One region of the Nonomuraea sp. NPDC052265 genome, then DNA from elsewhere that is predicted to be linked to it. Evidence: riboswitches for the same ligand, from Rfam matches in the RefSeq annotation. Region 1 holds a riboswitch; each other region holds the start of a gene.
The links. A riboswitch is a leader RNA that binds a small molecule or an ion and turns the genes downstream of it on or off. The one in region 1 is predicted to bind thiamine pyrophosphate.

Region 1 (4,834 bases):
CCGGGGAACGCCTTGCGGTCGAGCTTCGCCGCGTACATGATCGCGATCAGCGTGGCCGTGCGCTCGTCGGGCTCGGCGCCCGCGAGGGCGGCCGTCACGCGTTCGCGTACGTCGGCCTCCACCTGCGGGTCGGACTCCGGCCAGCGGGTGGTCGGGAAGACGCCCAGGACCTTCCCGCGCTCCTCGGCCAGCACGCCCGACCCGGCGAGCCTGGTGAGCAGCCGCCTACGCAGCTTGCCCGACTGCAACCGCTGCACCCACCACGCGGGCTTCCTGGCCTTGCCGTCCTCGGCCATGCGGGCGAGGGCCGCGTCGAGCTCCTCGTCGCCCAGCGGGGCCGGGTCCTTGACGGTCACCTTGTCGTCGGCCAGTTCCACGCGGCCCGCGGCGGCCAGCTCGGCGAGGATCGCGCCGCCGAGCGCGGGGTCGAGCTGGATGCCCCCGATGAGCTGCTTGCCTTCTTCCTCGCTGTAGGCCAGGAGGAGGAGTTCTTCGGCGATCGTCACGGTCATGCCTCGACACTAACCTCCCAGCATGAGCATTTCGGAAAGACTTCACGCGATCGGCCGTCCGTTGCTCCAGGCGCAGCTCGACCATCCCACGGTGGCCGGGATCGGGCGTGGCGACCTGCCGGAGCCGGTCTTCCGGTCCTGGCTGGAGCAGGACTACCTGTACCTGCTCGACTACGTGCGGGTGTTCTCCAAGCTGGCCTGGCAGGCGCCGGACGGGCATGTGGGGGATCTGGTCGACCTGGCGCACGCGACGTACCACGACGAGTTGCGCCTGCATCGGTCGTTGTCGGCGGAGTTCGGGGCAGACCTGGACAACGCGGTGAAGGGGCCGGCGTGTATGGCATACACCGCGTTCCTGTTGGAGTCGGCGGGGTCCTACGGGGAGGGGCTGGCCGCGCTTTATCCGTGCATGTGGGGATATTCGAGCCTTGGGAAGATTCTTGCGGAGAACCCGCCCGCCGAGCCGCGGTACCGGGCCTGGGTGGACACGTACGCCGATCCCGGGTTCGCGGCGCTGACCGTACGGATCGCGCAGATGATCGACGAGGCCGACGCCGACCCCGTACGGGCGGAGGCGCTGTTCGCCGAGGGCATGGCCCACGAACTCGCCTTCTGGGACGTGCCGTAGTCGCGTGCCGGTCCGGCGCGCGCCATACCCTGGTGGCATGCCGGAACTTCCCGAAGTGGAGTCGCTCACCCACTTCCTGCGCGAGCGGGCGGTCGGCCGTTCGATCGCGGGCGTGGACGTCGTCGCCTTCCAGGCGCTCAAGACGTTCGACCCGCCGGTCACCGCGCTCGGCGGGCTCACCGTCACGGGCGTGTCGAGGCACGGCAAGTTCCTCGACCTCGACTGCGACGGACTGCACCTGATCATCCACCTGGCCCGCGCCGGCTGGCTGCGCTGGCGTGACGACCTGTCCGGCGCGCGGCCGGTGCGTCCGGGCAAGGGGCCGCTGGCCGTACGCGTACGGCTGGCGCCCGACGACGACGGCCTGGCCCCCGGGTTCGAGCTCACCGAGGCCGGCACGCAGAAACGGCTGGCCGTCTACGTCACCGACAAGCCGGAGGACGTCCCGGGCGTCGCCGTCCTGGGCCCCGACCCGCTCGACGACTCCTTCACCGTCGAGGCGCTCAAGCGCATCGTGGGCGGCAACCGTACCCAGATCAAGGGCCTGCTGCGCGACCAGAAGGTGATCGCCGGCATCGGCAACGCCTACTCCGACGAGGTGCTGCACGCCGCCAGGATGTCACCGTTCAAGATCGCGGCGACACTGACCGACGCGCAGATCGCCGACCTGCACGAGGCCATCGTGACGACGTTGCGCGACGCCGTCGAGCGGGCGCACGGGCTGGCGGCCAAGGACCTCAAGGCCGAGAAGAAGTCCGGGCTGCGCGTGCACAACCGGGCGGGCCAGCCGTGCGACGTGTGCGGCGACACGATCCGCGAGGTGTCGTTCGCCGACTCCTCGCTCCAGTACTGCCCGACCTGCCAGACGGGCGGTAGGCCGCTGGCCGACCGGCGGATGTCGCGCCTGCTCAAGTAGGGTCCGGGGCGCGGGATGATGGACGCATGACCGTTCCAGAGATCGAGGCCACCGCCGTCCCCGACGACGCCTTCCTGCTCGACGTCCGCGAGCAGGACGAATGGCTCGCCGGCCATGCCCCCGAGGCCGTGCACATCCCCATGTCGCAGATCCAGGGCAGGGTCGAGGAGGTGCCCGCCGACCGCACGGTCTACGTGGTGTGCCGGGTGGGCGGCCGGTCGTTGCAGGTCGCGGCGTGGCTCAACCAGCTCGGGCGCGACGCCGTCAACGTGGGCGGCGGCATGCAGTCGTGGGAGTTCGCGCGCCGTCCGATGGTCAGCGAGACCGGGCAGCAGCCGTTCGTGGCCTGAATGCCCCGCTGTGGCGGTTCTGCCGCCATTGAGGCATGATGAGGGCGCCAACTGCATAGTCGCGGGAGCTCGGGGTGCCGGGCTGAGAGGGCAGCAACACAGCCGCTGCCGACCGCCTGAACCTGTCCGGGTAATGCCGGCGTAGGGAGTGTGCGATGACGCATGTCGTCGACGAAGTTCCGCTGACCCTTGACGGCGCGCCCCCCAAGACCCTCGGCGTCCTCGACCAGGGCGCGCTCTGGGCCAACCTCGGCGTCAGTCTCCTCGGCTTCTCCGGGGCGCTCATCCTGATCGACCCGCTGGGCGGCGCGCCGCTCAGTCTCGTGGCCGCGCTCACGGCCGCCGTGGTCGGCAGCCTCATCGGCACGGCCATGGTCGGCCTGTCGGCCATTCCCGGCACGCAGACCGGACGGCCGGCGATGGTGCTGCTGCGCGGGCTGTTCGGGGCGAAGATGTCGTACGTCCCGTCCGTGCTGAACATCGTGCAGATGCTCGGCTGGGGGGCCTTCGAGCTCTGGGTGATCGCCAAGGCCGCGAGCGCGATCTTCGGGAGCGTCCCGTACCAGGTGTGGGTGGTGGTGGCGGGGGTGCTGACCACCGCGCTCGCCGTCTGGCCGCTCGGGTCGATCAGGCTGCTGCGCCGGTACGTGACCGCGGGCGTGATCGTGTCGCTGATCTGGTTCACCGTGTCGTTCCTGGGCGAGGCGCCGACGTACACGGGCGGGTCGTGGACGGCCTTCGCCCCGGCCGTCGACTACGTGATCGCCCTGTCGGTGTCGTGGGTGCCGATGGCCGCCGACTTCGCCAGGCACTCGCGCTCCAGCCGGGCCGCCTTCACCGGCGTCGTCGGCGGCTACACCGTCGCCCAGGTGGCCTGCCTGGCCCTCGGCGTGTACGCGGTGGCCGTCGCGGGCGCGCAGGCGGTCGCGGCCGACGGCATGGTCGTGTTCCAGCCGTTCGTCGCGGCGCCGCTGGGCGCGCTGTTCTTCGGCATCCTGGTGCTGCGCGAGACCGACCAGTCCTTCGCCAACGTCTACTCCACCACCGTCTCGCTCCAGAACCTGATGCCGAACGTGGACCGGCGGGTCGTCTCGACCGCGATCGGCGTGCTCACCACCGCGATCGCCCTGGTCGTGGACGTCACCTCCTACGGCGCCTTCCTCGGGGTGATCGGCGCGGTGTTCGTGCCGATGTTCGCGGTGCTGGCCGTCGACTACTTCGTGCTCGGCGGCGCCGCCCGGTGGAACACCGCCGAGGACGCGCCCTCGCGCTGGCTGATGCTGCTGCCGTGGGCGCTCGGCTTCGCCGCCTACTGGTTCACCACCTCGACGCCCACGGTCGCCGGTTGGGACGATTTCTGGGCGGGCGCCCGTGACGCGGTCGGCTTCACGCGGGAGACGTGGATGAACGGCGCGCTCGGCGGCGCGCTGGTCGCCGCCCTGGTGACGCTGCTCATCGGCGGGCTCACCCGGGGCCTGCGCCGGTCAGAGGCCCGCTGAGACGCGGCGCTCGACGTTGAGCAGGTGCTGCTTGGCGGCCACGCCTCCGGCGTAGTCGCCGAGCTCGCCGCCCTCGCGGACCACCCGATGACAGGGCACGATCACGCACACCGGGTTGGCGCCGACCGCGTTGCCGACCGCGCGCAGCGCGCGCGGCCGTCCGATGCTCGCGCCGATCTCCTCGTACGTCGTGGTCGTGCCGTAAGGGACGGCCATGGTCTTCTGCAGCACGGTACGGGCGAACGATGTGGCCAGCGCGAGGTCGACCGGCGTGGCGAACGTGCGCAGGCGCCCGGAGAAGTACGCGTCGAGCTCCCGGCGCACCGGGTCGAGGCGGCGGGCGTCGGGCCCGATGAACGTGCCGACCTCCTTGGCCACCCGCTCGTACACGGTGTTCTCGGCCTCGAAACTGCAGGCCGCGATGCCTTTGCCGGTCACCGCCAGGACCAGCCTGCCCACGGCGCCGTCGTAGGTGCCGAACGCGATGTCAGGCGGCCCCTCGCCCCTGTAGGTGCTGGAGGTCACTCTCAGCAGGGCATCGAGGTCGCTGCTCGACATGCCTCTCACCCGTTTCAGCCACCGGAATCTTCGTGAGCGCAGCGTATCGGACGGATCGCCCGTCAGACCCACCACGCCACGTGCACTATGGAGGTGTGGGGTACGCATGGGTCGGTAGTGACGAGGAGATCGCTCGTGCCGTGCTCGCCGGTTCCCCCAACGCCGTGGTGGCGCTCGACCGCGACCAGAGCGTGCTGGTCTGGAACGCGGCGGCCGAGCAGCTGTTCGGCTGGACCGCCGCCGAGATGCTGGGGCGCCGGGCCCCGATCGTCCCCGACGAGCTGACCGCCGAGCACAACGCGGTGCTGGAGCGCGTACGGACCGGAGGGCAGGTGTCGGTCCGCACCAAGCGCGTCCACAAGGACGGCAGC
Region 2 (4,834 bases), on a different contig from region 1:
CTGGAGCAGGCCCACGGCGAGAACACCTTCGAGTCGGCGCTGCGGGTGGCGCTGTTCAAGAGCGGCAAGTACTCGGTGGAGCAGCCGCTCAGGCTCGGCCTGGTGCTCGCCGCCGCCGCGCTGGAGCCGTGGATGGACGAGCTGTGCACCGGCTACGGCCGCCGCGTCGGCATCGCCTTCCAGCTCAGGGACGACATCCTCGGGGTGTTCGGCGACCCGGCCCAGACCGGCAAGCCGGCCGGCGACGACCTGCGGGAGGGCAAGCGCACGATGCTGGTGGCCCGTACCCTGGCCGCGGCCGCGCCGGAGTCGGCCGCGACGGTGCGCAGGCTGCTCGGCGACCCCGCGCTCGACGAGCAGGGGGTGAGCGCCCTGCGCGAGATCATCACGGACACCGGCGCGCTGCGGGAGTGCGAAGACCTGATCGCCGGCTATCTCGCCGACGCGCTGGCCGCGCTCGACGAGGCGCCTCTCACCGCCCAGGCGCGCACGGCGCTGACCGAGCTGGCCATCGCCGCGACGTCCCGCAAGACCTGACCCCGGCACCGGCATCCCGGCACCTGAGGTCGGCGCGCGGTCCGCCTGTGGGTGGCGGGCGCCCGGTCGTCCTAGGGGATCAGGCGCTTGGCGAACTCGGCCGCCGCCGCCCCCGGGTCCTCCGCGTCGGTGATCGCGCGTACGACCACCACGCGGGTCACGCCGTACGACATGACCTCGTCGAGGTTGGCGAGGTCGATGCCGCCGATCCCGAACCACGGCCGCTCCGACCCCGGGGCCGATCCCAGCGAGGCCGCGTGCCGCAGCAGCGCCGGGCCCGGCGCGTGGCGGCCCGGCTTGGTCGGCGTGGGCCAGATCGGGCCGCAGCAGAAGTAGTCGACGCCCTCCTCCACGGCCGCGGCGGACGCCTCGGCGATGGAGTGGGTGGACCGGCCGATGACGATGTCGTCGCCGAGCATCTCTCGCGCGACCGTCACGGGAAGGTCGTCCTGCCCCAGGTGGAGCACGTCGGGCCGGGCGGCGTAGGCGATGTCCGCCCGGTCGTTGACGGCCAGCAGCTTGCCGTGCCGGTCGCAGGCGTCGCGGAAGACTTCCAGGAGCGCGAGTTCTTCGCGTGCCTCCAGGCCCTTCTCCCGCAGCTGGACGATGTCCACGCCGCCGGCCAGCACCGAATCGAGGAACTCTGCCAGGTCGCCGCGGTCGCGGCGGCCGTCGGTGCAGAGATAGAGGCGGGCCTCAGAAACCGAGGGCCTGGGCACGCCGCTTGACCTCCGTGTGACGGCCGGCCTTGATCGCCTCGATGGGCGACCCCGGCAGGGACTCGTCTGGGGTGAAGAGCCAGCGCAGCGACTCGACGTCGTCGTAGCCGGCGTCCAGCAACACGGTCAGTGTGCCGGGCAGGCCCTTCATCACGTCCTTCCCGTCGAGGAACACCGCGGGCACCTGTGGCCCGCCGCCGCCGCGGCGTACGCCGAGCAGCTTGTGGTCCTTGAGGAGTTGCTTGGCCCGCCCGATCGAGAGGTCGAGGCGTGAGGCCACTTCGGGGAGAGTGAGCCACTCGTCGACGAGCTGGTCGGTCTCCCGGTCGATCTGTGCAACAGAAAGCGTCACGAAACCACAACTACCACATGCCGTCCTTGCTCAAACAACACAATCCCGTAGGGGGACCTCTGGATCTACCAGGCGTTCTGTGTCGAGGCGATGACCGCCTTCGATGATCCTACGGCCCTGCACGTAGTCCCGGGGCCGGTCGACGGCGAGCACCGCGGCGAGGGTGTCGCCGGACGTCAGCCAGACGGCCGACCACTTGCCCTCCGGCTCGCCGCGGTAGAGCAGGCGGTCGCCGGACGGGTGGTGGCCGATGTACTGGACCATGTGGCCGAACTGCTCGGACCAGAAGTAGGGCGCCGGGTCGTAGACGGCCTCCTCGCCCAGCAGGGTGGCGGCGGCGACCTCGGGCGAGCCGAGCGCGGTGTCCCAGTGCTCGACGCGGAGCCTGGTGCCGTAGCGGCGCGACCACCAGGCGGCGCAGTCGCCCGCGGCGACCACGCCCGGCATGGACGTGCGCAGGTGCTCGTCGGTGACGACGCCGTTGTGCAGGTCGATGTCGGAGCCGGCCAGCCATTCGACGGCCGGGCGCACGCCGATGCCGGTGACGACCACGTGGGCCTGGACGAACTCGCCGCCCACCAGCCGTACGCCGCCCTCGTCCACCTCGTCGACCATGGTGTTCAGGCGCAGGTCGATGCCCTCGTACCAGTGTCGCGTGCGGGCGCCGATCTCCGGGCCCACGGCGTTGGCCAGCGGGGTGGGACCGGCCTCGATCACGGTCACCGCGCAGCCGGCCCTGCGGGCGGCGGTGGCGACCTCGGCGCCGATCCAGCCCGCGCCGATGATCGCCACGTGGGCCCCGGCCACGAGCCCGGCGCGCAGCTCGTGGGCGTCGTCGAGGGTGCGCAGGACGTGCTGGGGGCCGTCGCCGGGCACGGTGATCGGCTCGGCGCCGGTGGCGATCACGAGGCCGTCGTAGCCGAGCTCGCCCTCGGTCGTCTCCAGGACGCCCTCGCGCAGGGCCTTGGCGGTCACGCCGGGCCAGAAGTCGATCTCCAGCGCGTCGAGGTCGGCCTCCAGGAAGCTGGAGTCGGCGGCGCCGGACAGGACGGCCTTGGACAGCGGCGGGCGGTCGTAGGGCCGATGGCGCTCCTGGCCGATCAGCGTGATCCGTCCGGTGAAGCCGCGTCCGCGCAGCGCCTCGGCGCTGCGCAGCCCGGCCAGGCCCGCTCCCACCACTACGACATGGTTCACGTTCATGACCATAACGGGGGCGGTGCCGGCACGTCGCACCGAGGCCGTAGGCTGGGAGCGCAAGACGCGCGGGAGTCCGGCCGTCACCGGGCTGAGAGGAAGGCTTGAGCGGGCCTTCGACCGCAAGACACCTGATCCGGATCATGCCGGCGAAGGGAGCGCGGATGAATGTGATCGTGGGCGGCGGGGTCGTCGGGTTGTCGATCGCCTGGCGGCTGGCCCGTGCGGGGCTGCCCGTCACGGTGGTCGACCCGGCCCCGGGGCGCGGGGCGTCCTACGCGGCGGCCGGGATGCTCGCCCCCGTCAGCGAGGTCGCCTACACCGAGGAGCCGCTGCTGCGGCTGGGGGCCGCGTCGCTGCGCCGGTGGCCGTCCTTCGCCGCCGAGCTGGCCGCCGACGCGGGGCTCGACGGCGGGTTCGGCACGGGTCTCGACAGCGGGTCCGGCGCGGGTCCCGGCGGGTTCGGCGTGCGTCCCGGTGGCGGGTTCGGGCGGGTGTCCGGGGGTGCGGGGCCGATGGAGGCCGCCCGTCGCGGGCTCGACCTGCGCGCCGACGGCACGCTCGACGTCGCCTTCGGGGCCGACGACCTGGCGGCGCTCGACGACCTGGCGGCGTTCATGGACAAGCTGGGGTTGCGGGTCGAGCGGCTGACCGGGCGCGAATGCCGCCGTCTGGAGCCCATGCTGGCCCCTTCGGTGCGCGGCGGGCTGCTGGCCCCCGGTGACGCCTGGGTGGACCCGCGCCGCGTCACGGCGGCGCTGCTGGCCGCGCTCGACCGGCTGGGCGTGCCCCTGGTACGGGCGCGGGTCGCCGGGCTGCTGCGCGACGGCGACACCGCGTCAGGGACAGGGGCGGGGGCCGAAGCCAGGGCCGACACCGTGACCGACAGCGTGATGGGCCCCGCGACGGGTGCTGTGGTGGGTGTGCGCCTAGATCCCGATCCCGGTCAGCCTGACGCCGCCGTGCGGGAGATCGCGGCCGAGCGGGTGGTGCTGGCCGCGGGGGCGTGGAGCGGGGAGCTGGCCGGGGTGCCCGTCCGGCCGGTCAAGGGGCAGATCATGCGGTTGCGCTCGCCGCAGCCGCTGCTCGGGCGGTGCGTACGCGGGACGGTGCACGGCGCGCCCGTCTACCTCGTCCCCAGGGGCGACGGTGAGCTGGTGCTCGGGGCCACGCAGGAGGAACTGGGGTTCGACACCCGGGTGACCGCGGGCGGGCTCCACGAGCTGCTGCGGGACGCCAGGGAGCTGGTCCCGGGGATCACCGAGCTGGAGGTCGCCGACGTGGTCGCCGGGCTGCGGCCGGGCACCCCCGACAATCTGCCGATCATCGGGGCGGGCGAGGTTCCCGGGCTGGTGCTGGCCACCGGCCACCATCGGGGCGGGGTCCTGCTGGCCCCCCTCACGGCGGCCCTGATCACAGCGGCCTTGACGACACCGGCCGTGGCGACACCAACCCTGCCGACACCGACCGACGCGACACCGACCGGCGCGACACCGACCGTGGTGACGGCGTCCCCGGGGGCGGCGGGGTCGGTGCCGGGGGCGGGGATTCTGACGGGTGAGGAGGGCGAGCTGGCTGTGCTGTGCTCGCCCGCGAGATTTCGGGATATTTCATGATTGTGACGATCAACGGCGCCGCACACGAGGTGGCCGACGGCACCACCGTGGCCCAGGCCGTACGAACGCTGACCACGGCCACCACCGGAGTGGCGGTGGCCGTGAACGACGAGGTGGTCACGCGCAGCTCGTGGGAGACGACGGCGCTCGGCGACCGCGACCGCGTCGAGGTCCTGACGGCGGTGCAGGGTGGATGAGCTGATCATCGCCGGGGAGAAGTTCTCCTCCCGGCTCATCATGGGCACCGGCGGCGCGCCCTCCCTGGAGGTGCTCGACCAGGCGCTGGTCGCCTCGGGAACCGAGCTGACCACGGTGGCCATGCGGCGGCTCGACCCGGGCGCCCGCGGCTCGGTCCTCGACGTGCTGCGCCGCCGCGACATCAAGGTGCTGCCCAACACCGCGGGCTGCTTCACCGC
Region 3 (4,834 bases), on a different contig from region 1:
TCACCTCCACTCCGGGGTGGCATTGCCGGGGAATGGCGAGGAAGGCCCGCAGGGCCTCGCGGGTCTCGCGTTCGGCCTCCGGATCGGCGGGCTCGAAGCCGGAAGCGTGCGGCCAGGCCCAGGCCTCCACCGCGCGCAGCCGGGCGCCGCGCAGCTCGGCCTCGGCGAAGGCGAACTTCAGCGCGCGCAGGCTCCCCTCGGAGCGGTCCACGCCGACCACCAGCTCCCCGCGCGGAACGGCGGGCGGATCGCGGACCAGGACGACGTCCGTCTGGGCGTGCGCGGCCACCCCGTGGGCGACCGAGCCGAGCAGCAGCCCCCGGACGCCGCCCAGGCCGCGACTGCCGACGACGAGCAGTTCGGCCTGCTCGGCGGTCTTGATGAGCGCGGCGCGGGGATCGCCGGGCACGAGCTCCGTGGTCACCTCGGCGCCCTGCTCGCGGGCGTGCCGCTCGGCGGCCGCGAGCACCTCCTGGGCGCCGTCGCGCATCCACTTGCCCACCTCCGCGTACCGGCCGGAGATCGGGTGGCAGACCCAGTCGGGCACCACGTGGGCCACGGTCAGCGACACCCCGCGCAGCACTGCCTCCTTGGCGGCCCAGTCGACGGACAGCAGTCCGGTCGGCGAGCCGTCGACTCCTGAGACGATCATGGTCAGGCCACGTAACATTCCACTTCGGCGCGGCGGTAGGCCAAGCCCTGTCTGGTGGACTCTTCGATGCACGCGCGCTCGGTCTTGCTGAGGAGCAGTTCGCCGCAGACCGTCACGCCGGAGTACGTCCGGCAGTCGAGTGAACGGTTGCGCCGGCCGATGCGGTAGTTCTCCTTGACCGCCTGCCTGCACTTGTCGCGCAGGGTCTGCGTGTCGGCGTAGCGGCACTGGGCGGTCAGCGTCCGGTATTGCTGCTTGCTCACTTCCTGCTGCTCGATGCCGTCCCCAGAGGCGGCAGCCGGTCCGATCGTGGTCAGAGCCACGATCGCGGCCACAGCGGCGATCTTCATCATAGTTCCCCTGAGGGGGTCCGTACCGCCAGGGGCGATCGTCAAACCTTGGGCTGATCGCCATGCTGACGCTCCGGTACGACGAGCCCGCCCCCGACTGGGAAGGACACGTCCTTCCGATCGGCAACGGAGCGCTCGGCGCGTGCGTGTTCGGGAACCTCGGGACCGAGCGCGTCCAGCTCAACGAGAAGTCGTTGTGGACCGGCGGTCCGGGCAGCGCGGAGCCCGGCTACCGGCGCACGCTCGACCTGGAGACGGCGGTGGCCGCCGTGACGTACGAGGACGCCGACGGCATGCCGTTGACCAGGGAATATTTCGCCTCGCACCCGGCGGGCGTCATCGTCGGAAGGCTGACCGCGGGGCCCTCGGGACGGGTGGGGTTCACGTTGCGGTTCGGCACCGCGCACCCCGGCGGGGAGGATGTGACCGCCGAGGCGGGGCGGCTGCGCGTCCGGGGCGTGCTGACCGACAACGGCCTGGTGTGCGAGGGCCAGGTCCAGGTGCTGACCGAGGGCGGCACCCGTACGGACGAGGGCGACCGCGTCGTCGTGACCGGCGCCGAGAGCGCGGTGTTCGTGTTCTAGGCGGCCACCGATCACGCGCCCGTCCACCCCGGCTACCGGGGCCCGTACCCGGCGGCGCGGGTCACGGCGGCCGTGGACGCGGCGGCGCGCCGGCCGCACGAGGAGCTGCGGGCCGAGCACGAGGCCGACCACGGGCCCTGTTCGGCCGGGTACGCCTCGACCTCGGCCAGGTCATGCCCGATGGGCGGACGGCCTCCCGGTCGAGGTCAGGCTGTCGTCGGCGCGCGGCGGGGCCGCCCGGCTGCGCGGCCCCGGGTTCGCGCTCGACCTGGAGACTAGGGCGGGGGAGCGTTACGCGCTGTCGCCAGCACGCTGAACCACGTGCGGTGGGTGACGCTCGACTCGTGCCAGGCGACCGCGAACCCGGCCGCGTCCAGCGCCGCGAGCAGGTCGCCGGCGTCGCGGTTGACGAACCAGCGCTCGTACTCGGTCCGGTACGGCACCGGCTCCCACCCCTCGCGGTCGCCCAGAGCGGTGGTCAGCGCGAGCACCCCGCCCGGGCGCAGCGTCGCGTGCCAGGCCCGCAGCGTCGGCACGGTCTGCTCGGACGGCACGTGCACGAGGGCCGCGGCCGACCAGACGCCGTCCAGGGACGCGGGCGCCAGCGGCGGGTGCCGTAGATCGCCCAGAACGATGGGAACGCCTCGCCCGGCGGCGAGCCTGGCCATCCCGATCGACAGGTCCACGCCCACGGTGGACAGGCCGCGTCCGGTGAACCAGGCCGACTCGCGCCCCGGGCCGCATCCCAGGTCGGCGACCGTGGCTCCGGCGGGCAGGGATGTGGCGAACCGCTCCCGGAAGGCCGCGAACGCGGGTAGAGGGTCGGTGAACTGCTCGTCGAACTGGTCGGCGATGTGGTTGTAGGTGGCTGTCGTGTGCGCAATGGGATCAGACATCCTCTTGATCCTGCCACGCGCGGAGTTATGATCGCGGTTGACCAACGCGGGAGCCCGGTGCGGACCGGGCTGAGAGGACGGCTGTCAGCCGCCGACCGCCAGAACCTGCTCCGGATAATGCCGGCGAAGGGAGTTTGCGCGATGAGCGACGCGCGCTTTTCCAAGATCCACATCGGTGACCTCCAGGTGCCCATGCGCGAGGTCAGGCTGTCGAACGGCACGTCGGTGCGGCTCTACGACACATCCGGGCCGTCGCGTACCGACCGCTCGGCGTGGGGGTCGCCGGTCACCCAGCTCGGCGCCGCGCGGCGCGGGGTGATCACCAAGGAGATGGAGTTCGTGGCCGTCCGGGAGGGCATGACCCCCGAGTTCGTACGGCAGGAGGTCGCGGCGGGCCGGGCGGTCATCCCCGCGAACGTCAACCATCCCGAGTCCGAGCCGATGGCGATCGGCAGGAACTTCCTCGTCAAGATCAACGCCAACATCGGCAACTCGGCCGTCACCTCCTCGGTCGAGGAGGAGGTCGAGAAGATGACCTGGGCCACCCGCTGGGGGGCCGACACCGTCATGGACCTGTCCACCGGGCCGAACATCCACGACACCCGCGAGCAGATCATCCGCAGCTCGCCCGTGCCGGTCGGGACCGTGCCGATCTACCAGGCGCTGGAGAAGGTGGGCGGGCGTCCGGAGGCGTTGTCGTGGGAGGTCTACCGCGACACGCTGATCGAGCAGTGCGAGCAGGGCGTCGACTACGTGACGGTGCACGCGGGCGTGCGGCTGGCGTACGTGCCGCTGACCGTCCGGCGCAGGACCGGGATCGTCTCGCGCGGCGGGTCGATCATGGCCGCCTGGTGCCTGGCCCACCACCGCGAGAGCTTCCTGTACGAGCACTTCGACGAGATGTGCGCCCTGCTGGCCCGCTACGACGTGACGTTCTCGCTGGGCGACGGGCTGCGCCCGGGATCGATCGCGGACGCCAACGACGAGGCCCAGTTCGCCGAGCTGCGCACGCTGGGCGAACTGACCAAGGTCGCGCACGCGCACGACGTGCAGGTGATGATCGAGGGTCCCGGCCACGTGCCCATGCACAAGATCAAGGAGAACGTCGACCTGCAGCGCGAGCTCTGCGACGACGTGCCGTTCTACACCCTCGGCCCGCTCGTCACCGACATCGCCCCCGGCTACGACCACATCACCTCGGGCATCGGCGCCGCCATGATCGCCTGGTACGGCACCGCCATGCTCTGCTACGTCACCCCCAAGGAGCACTTGGGCCTGCCGAACCGGGACGACGTCAAGACCGGCGTGATCACGTACAAGATCGCGGCGCACGCGGCGGACCTGGCCAAGGGCCACCCGCAGGCCCAGGCGTGGGACGACGCGCTCTCCGACGCCCGGTTCGAGTTCCGCTGGGAGGACCAGTTCGACCTCTCGCTCGACCCGGACACCGCCCGCGCCTTCCACGACGAGACCCTGCCCGCCGCGCCCGCCAAGACCGCGCACTTCTGCTCGATGTGCGGCCCGAAGTTCTGCTCGATGAAGCTCAGCCACGAGGTACGGGCGGGCATGGCCGGCAAGGCGGCCGAGTTCACCCGCAAGGGCGGCACGATCTACCTGTAGCCCGCCGCGGCGACCGGCTACCTGTAGCCCGCCGCGGTCAGCCGGGCAGCGTCTCGCCGCCGATCGGGGCCAGCACCTCGCCCGTGTAGTACGAGGACAGCCGGTCGGCGGCGAAGAACACGTACGAAGGGGCGATCTCGTCGGGGTCGGCGGCCCGCTTCATGGGCACCTGCGCGCCGAACTTCTCCACCTTCTCCTCCGGCATCGTGGCCGGGATCAGCGGCGTCCAGACCGGGCCGGGGGCGACGGCGTTGATCCTGATGCCGCGCTCGACCAGGTTCTGGGCCATGGAGTAGGTGAAGGCGTTGATCGCGCCCTTCGTCGCGGCGTAGTCGATGAGGTTCCTGTTGCCGCGCAGGCCGTTGATCGAGGAGGTGTTCACGATCGCGCCGCCCTCCCGCAGGTGCGGCAGCGCGGCCTTGGTGACGCGGTAGTAGCTGTGGATGTTGACCGCGAACGTGTGCTCCCACTGCTCGTCCGGCAGCTGCTCCAGCGAGTCGACCGGTGCCTGGTAGGCCACGTTGTTGACCAGCACGTCGAGGCCGCCCAGCTCGGCGACGGCCTGCTCCACGACCGCCACGCAGTGGTCGCGGTCGCCCAGGTCGCCGGGCAGCAGCACGCAGCGCCGCCCCTCCCGCTCGACCAGCCCGCGGGTGTGGTTGGCGTCGTCGTGCTCGTCGAGGTAGGCGATGGCGACGTCCGCGCCCTCCTTGGCGAACGCGACCGCCACCG

Region 2: linked by a shared signal. The riboswitch ahead of ACIHAD_RS10600 (FAD-dependent oxidoreductase) and the one ahead of ACIHAD_RS25360 (purine-cytosine permease family protein) in region 1 are both predicted to bind thiamine pyrophosphate.
Region 3: linked by a shared signal. The riboswitch ahead of thiC (phosphomethylpyrimidine synthase ThiC) and the one ahead of ACIHAD_RS25360 (purine-cytosine permease family protein) in region 1 are both predicted to bind thiamine pyrophosphate.

What each region holds. Positions count from the first base shown of each region.
Region 1 covers NZ_JBIUBJ010000008.1:309,924-314,757, reverse strand. Annotated here, with positions in the region: gene ACIHAD_RS25380 (GPP34 family phosphoprotein) at 1-512, opposite strand, end outside; gene ACIHAD_RS25375 (TenA family protein) at 535-1,140, shown strand; gene ACIHAD_RS25370 (Fpg/Nei family DNA glycosylase) at 1,178-2,056, shown strand; gene ACIHAD_RS25365 (rhodanese-like domain-containing protein) at 2,083-2,406, shown strand; TPP riboswitch at 2,458-2,571, shown strand; gene ACIHAD_RS25360 (purine-cytosine permease family protein) at 2,562-3,905, shown strand; gene ACIHAD_RS25355 (methylated-DNA--[protein]-cysteine S-methyltransferase) at 3,891-4,463, opposite strand; gene ACIHAD_RS25350 (PAS domain S-box protein) at 4,559-4,834, shown strand, end outside.
Region 2 covers NZ_JBIUBJ010000003.1:237,689-242,522, reverse strand. Annotated here, with positions in the region: gene ACIHAD_RS10620 (polyprenyl synthetase family protein) at 1-537, shown strand, start outside; gene thiE (thiamine phosphate synthase) at 609-1,256, opposite strand; gene ACIHAD_RS10610 (Rv2175c family DNA-binding protein) at 1,234-1,608, opposite strand; gene ACIHAD_RS10605 (NAD(P)/FAD-dependent oxidoreductase) at 1,639-2,808, opposite strand; TPP riboswitch at 2,861-2,977, shown strand; gene ACIHAD_RS10600 (FAD-dependent oxidoreductase) at 2,967-4,418, shown strand; gene thiS (sulfur carrier protein ThiS) at 4,415-4,615, shown strand; gene ACIHAD_RS10590 (thiazole synthase) at 4,608-4,834, shown strand, end outside.
Region 3 covers NZ_JBIUBJ010000001.1:348,503-353,336, reverse strand. Annotated here, with positions in the region: gene ACIHAD_RS01740 (universal stress protein) at 1-652, opposite strand, end outside; gene ACIHAD_RS01735 (hypothetical protein) at 655-1,005, opposite strand; gene ACIHAD_RS01730 (glycoside hydrolase N-terminal domain-containing protein) at 1,065-1,586, shown strand; gene ACIHAD_RS01725 (class I SAM-dependent methyltransferase) at 1,862-2,482, opposite strand; TPP riboswitch at 2,519-2,631, shown strand; gene thiC (phosphomethylpyrimidine synthase ThiC) at 2,624-4,102, shown strand; gene ACIHAD_RS01715 (SDR family oxidoreductase) at 4,140-4,834, opposite strand, start outside.